DNA from 2 places in the Schinkia azotoformans genome. Region 1 is predicted to be linked to the other one. Evidence: a T-box and tRNA genes for the amino acid it is inferred to sense, from the RefSeq annotation. Region 1 holds a T-box; the other holds one or more tRNA genes.

The links. A T-box is a leader RNA that pairs with one kind of tRNA and senses whether it is charged. The one in region 1 lies ahead of pheS (phenylalanine--tRNA ligase subunit alpha), so its partner is inferred to be a tRNA-Phe.
Region 2: it encodes a tRNA-Phe, which carries the amino acid that the T-box ahead of pheS (phenylalanine--tRNA ligase subunit alpha) is inferred to sense. The anticodon was not compared.

The regions. Positions count from the first base shown of each region.
Region 1 covers NZ_JARSMD010000016.1:62,754-65,204, reverse strand. Annotated here, with positions in the region: gene P9E47_RS08890 (TrmH family RNA methyltransferase) at 1-678, shown strand, start outside; T-box leader at 747-961, shown strand; gene pheS (phenylalanine--tRNA ligase subunit alpha) at 1,009-2,040, shown strand; gene pheT (phenylalanine--tRNA ligase subunit beta) at 2,055-2,451, shown strand, end outside.
Region 2 covers NZ_JARSMD010000007.1:10,284-12,734, forward strand. Annotated here, with positions in the region: tRNA gene P9E47_RS03430 (tRNA-Asn) at 1-69, shown strand, start outside; tRNA gene P9E47_RS03435 (tRNA-Met) at 79-152, shown strand; tRNA gene P9E47_RS03440 (tRNA-His) at 174-249, shown strand; tRNA gene P9E47_RS03445 (tRNA-Ile) at 268-344, shown strand; tRNA gene P9E47_RS03450 (tRNA-Ser) at 369-461, shown strand; tRNA gene P9E47_RS03455 (tRNA-Met) at 643-719, shown strand; tRNA gene P9E47_RS03460 (tRNA-Phe) at 733-805, shown strand; gene P9E47_RS03465 (superoxide dismutase) at 1,018-1,629, shown strand; gene P9E47_RS03470 (CBO0543 family protein) at 1,810-2,307, shown strand; gene P9E47_RS03475 (CBO0543 family protein) at 2,304-2,451, shown strand, end outside.

The DNA.
Region 1 (2,451 bases):
AAAACGGGTTTATTTTTAATAGAAGGTCTGCATTTAATCGAAGAAGCTTTAAAGTATAAAGCCTATGTAAAAGAATTGATTGTTCGCGAGGGAACAGAATATTCTTTATTGGACGCGCGGGATATTGATATTTTTGAAGTAACAGAAGATATAATGAATACTATTTCAGATACGGAAACACCTCAAGGCATCGCTGCTGTCTGCGGAATGAAAGGCCCAACACCGATTAATATCGCAACAGCTAAGCTTCTCTTAATAGACAATGTTCAAGACCCTGGAAATCTTGGAACAATGATTCGGACTGCGGATGCTGTTGGAATGGATGCTGTTATTTTAGGGGAAGGCTGCGTCGATTTATATAATGGTAAGGTTATTAGAGCAACCCAAGGCTCTTTATTCCATATTCCGATTATGGACGGGAATTTAGATGTTTGGATTAAACGGCTAAATGTTATTGGTGTGCCGGTATTTGGGACTGCATTGGAAGGGGCACGCAACTTTAAAGAAATCGAGCCGCAGAAGCATTTTGCCCTCCTTGTCGGTAATGAGGGAAATGGTGTGGACCCTAAATTATTAAAACTAACGGATGAAAATTTATACATTCCGATTTATGGACAAGCTGAGTCTTTAAATGTTTCGATTGCAACTGGAATCCTTTTGTACCATTTAAGAGGATAGCTCGATAAATTTATAATTGGGTTTGCCTCCAAGCGGATCTTATACTATAATGATAAAGATAATTTTATACATAAGCTGTGAAGGAACATAGTACGTTACCTCTCGACTTGTCAGGGAGAAGATGCCATAGACTGGAAGCATCTTTAGGATCGATGTAGCTGAATTCACTCTGGAGCTGACACTTGTCCGGTTGAATAACCGTTATTGCAATGAAGTGAACGGTGCATTTATATTGCACTGTTAATTAGGGTGGTACCGCGAAAGATAAGTCTTCGTCCCTTTTGGGATTGAAGGCTTTTTTTATTTATATAAAGTTTAAGGAGGATTTAAATGGAAGCTCAGTTAAAAGAACTACAAGCAGAAGCTCTTCTGAAAGTTGAGCAAGCGGAAGACTTAAAAGCATTGAATGAGATCCGCGTTGCCTATTTAGGTAAAAAAGGTCCGATTACGGAAGTATTACGCGGCATGGGAAAATTATCTGCAGAGGAGCGCCCAGTCATTGGTCAATTAGCGAATGACGTACGTGCTGCCATTCAAGAAAAGCTTGAAGAAAAACAAGAAAGATTTGAAAAACAAGAAGTAGAGAAAAAGTTGGCAGCTGAGAAAGTCGATGTCACTCTTCCAGGCCGTCCGGTACGTGCAGGAAATCATCATCCATTAACTGCTGTTATTGAAGAAATTGAGGATTTATTTATTGGCATGGGTTACCAAATTGCTGAAGGTCCAGAGGTAGAAACTGATTATTATAATTTTGAAGCACTAAACTTACCAAAAAGCCATCCTGCTCGTGATATGCAAGATTCCTTCTACATAACTGAAGAAATTTTGCTTCGTACTCAAACATCAACAGTTCAACCTAGAACAATGCTAAAGCATGAAGGTCGTGGACCGGTTAAAATTATTTGTCCGGGCAAGGTCTATCGCCGTGACAATGACGATGCAACCCATTCCCATCAATTTATGCAAATCGAAGGACTCGTTGTTGATGAAAATATTCACATGAGTGACCTTAAAGGAACACTTGAAGTATTTGCGAAAAAGATGTTCGGTGAAGATCGTAAAATCCGCCTCCGCCCAAGCTTCTTCCCATTCACGGAGCCATCAGTTGAAATAGATGTTTCCTGTATGTGTGGCGGTCATGGCTGTTCAATCTGTAAGCATACTGGCTGGATTGAAATACTAGGTGCAGGTATGGTACATCCGAATGTACTTGAAATGGCCGGCTTTGATTCAAAAAAATACACAGGATTCGCATTTGGTATGGGACCTGAGCGTATTGCGATGTTGAAATATGGCATTGATGATATCCGTCATTTCTATACAAATGATATCCGCTTTTTAAAACAATTTAAACGGGTTTAAGAGGAGGCTACAACGTGTTAGTATCTTATAATTGGCTAAAAGACTATGTTGACATAAATGATGTATCAGCAGAAGAGCTTGCTGAGAAAATTACAAAAGCCGGAATTGAAGTTGAGCAGGTAGAGGTTTTAAATAAAGGCATCGAAGGCGTTGTTGTCGGCCATGTATTGGAATGCGTGAAGCATCCCGAGGCAGATAAACTTAATATTTGTCAAGTTGACCTTGGCGAAGAAGAACCGAAGCAAATTATCTGTGGTGCGCCAAATGTTGCCGCAGGACAAAAAGTAATCGTTGCTAAAATCGGGGCTGTTCTTCCTGGGAATTTCAAAATTAAAAAAGCGAAGCTTCGCGGAGAAGCCTCTAATGGTATGATTTGCTCCTTGCAGGAACTAGGGATTGAAACAAAATTCG
Region 2 (2,451 bases), on a different contig from region 1:
GTAGCTCAGTGGTAGAGCTATCGGCTGTTAACCGATCGGTCGCAGGTTCGAATCCTGCCTGTGGAGCCATTTTATTATGGCGGTGTAGCTCAGCTGGCTAGAGCGTACGGTTCATACCCGTAAGGTCGGGGGTTCGATCCCCTCCGCCGCTATTTCTTTCATCTATAGACATGGCGACTGTGGCGAAGTGGTGAACGCACCGGATTGTGGCTCCGGCACTCGTGGGTTCGATCCCCATCAGTCGCCCCATACTACTATAACTAGAATGGACCCTTAGCTCAGCTGGTTAGAGCTATCGGCTCATAACCGATCGGTCGCAGGTTCGAGTCCTGCAGGGTCCACCATTTCTATATTATATTATTTAACGCGGAGGAATACCCAAGTCCGGCTGAAGGGATCGGTCTTGAAAACCGACAGGCGGGTTAAACCGCGCGGGGGTTCGAATCCCTCTTCCTCCGCCATAAATTTAATTATTATTTTACCATCGCGGGGTGGAGCACGACCGAATAAGCTTCATCGAATCCGCATCAGCGTACCGACCGAAACGCTTCTTGAATAATCTTTCTGAGGTCGGGACGACAAAGGGACAGTCGTTTCTATGCAAACTTTGAAGGAAGCACAATATTATATATTTTTTACCATCGCGGGGTGGAGCAGTCTGGTAGCTCGTCGGGCTCATAACCCGAAGGTCGTAGGTTCAAATCCTGCCCCCGCAACCAAATACATAACTATGGCTCGATAGCTCAGTCGGTAGAGCAGAGGACTGAAAATCCTCGTGTCGGCAGTTCGATTCTGTCTCGAGCCACTCTAAAAAACATCCTTTATAAGGGTGTTTTTATTTTGAATAAATAATGGCTTGGTTGGAAAAAATTATGTTGTTATGTAAAATTTTGAGGTTTTAAATTTGAAAAAGTGTGGAATAAGTGTTAATGTAAGAGCGAAAGATACTTTTGAAACAAAAAAGTATAAAAATCCAAAAATTAACATCTACATAATTAACTAGGAGGAGATTTTATTATGGCTAAATTTGAATTACCACAATTACCTTATGCATATGATGCATTAGAACCACATGTTGATGCTAGAACTATGGAAATCCATCATACGAAACACCACAATACTTATGTAACAAACTTAAATAACGCACTTGAAGGAAATGACGAGCTTTTAAGCAAATCTGTTGAAGAAGTTATTTCAAACCTTGATGCTGTTCCTGAAGCAGCACGTACTGCAGTTCGCAATAACGGTGGTGGTCATGCTAACCATTCATTATTCTGGACTGTTATGAGTCCAAATGGTGGTGGCGCACCAACTGGTGAACTTGCTGACGCAATCGCTCAAAAATTTGGTAGCTTTGATGCTTTTAAAGAAGAGTTCGCTAAAGCAGCTACAACCCGTTTTGGTTCAGGTTGGGCTTGGTTAGCAGTTAACAATGGACAGCTTGAAGTGACTAGCACACCAAACCAAGATTCTCCATTAATGGAAGGCAAAACGCCAATTCTTGGTCTAGATGTTTGGGAGCATGCTTATTACTTAAACTACCAAAACCGTCGTCCCGACTACGTAAGTGCATTCTGGAACGTAATAAATTGGGAAGAAGTTACAAAACGCTATAACGCTGCAAAATAATAATAAAAATACACAAAACAAAAGGTATGCAAATTCGAATATGAATTCGCATACCTTCTTTTTTTGGCAAGACCAGATTTTATATTTTTTTATCGACATTATTGAATATGATTGGAGAATACTGAAAATACTTTTAATGCCATAAATAATAAGTAGTTTATTGGGAGGGATTTCTGAAACATGCTGATGGAGTGTTTGATCCTTGTAGCAATGTGGCTGTTCGGTTTTCTTGGCTTTATTTTGTTTATTCCACACAAAGAATGGCGCAAGGGATTCTTAGCATTCTTAATGTTTCAAGCAATCGTCTGGCTTTGCGATATGCCCTCTTTTCAATTTGGCTTATTAAGTGCACCTGTGCGGGTGTTGCCGAAAGCGACAGATCTCCCCCTAACAATTAATTATTTTTTCTATCCAGTATTGTTTTCAATATTTTACGTCAATAAGAGAGCAAAGGGCAGTCTATGGTCTAGAATTACATACTTTTTTGTTTGGGTCTCTATTATCACGTTGTTTGATGTTGTTATCGAGAGATTTACAGATTTATTAGAATATGGATTACTGTCATGGTGGGGGATGTGGATTTACATTTGGCTTCTCTTTTTCGTGAGTCAAGTCTGCTGTAATTGGTTCTTTAAGGACAAAGCCCTGTTTCGAGCAGAGATATGGAGTACAAAATGAGAATTGAATGGTGGATCTTGCTATCGGTGTACGCAGTGGCAACAGGAATTGTTTTCTTCATACCCAAAAATAAACTTCGACTTGCGGTAGTGGCGTTTTTGTTCACACAGATTATTACCTTTCTTATAGGTTTGGTGGTTGTAG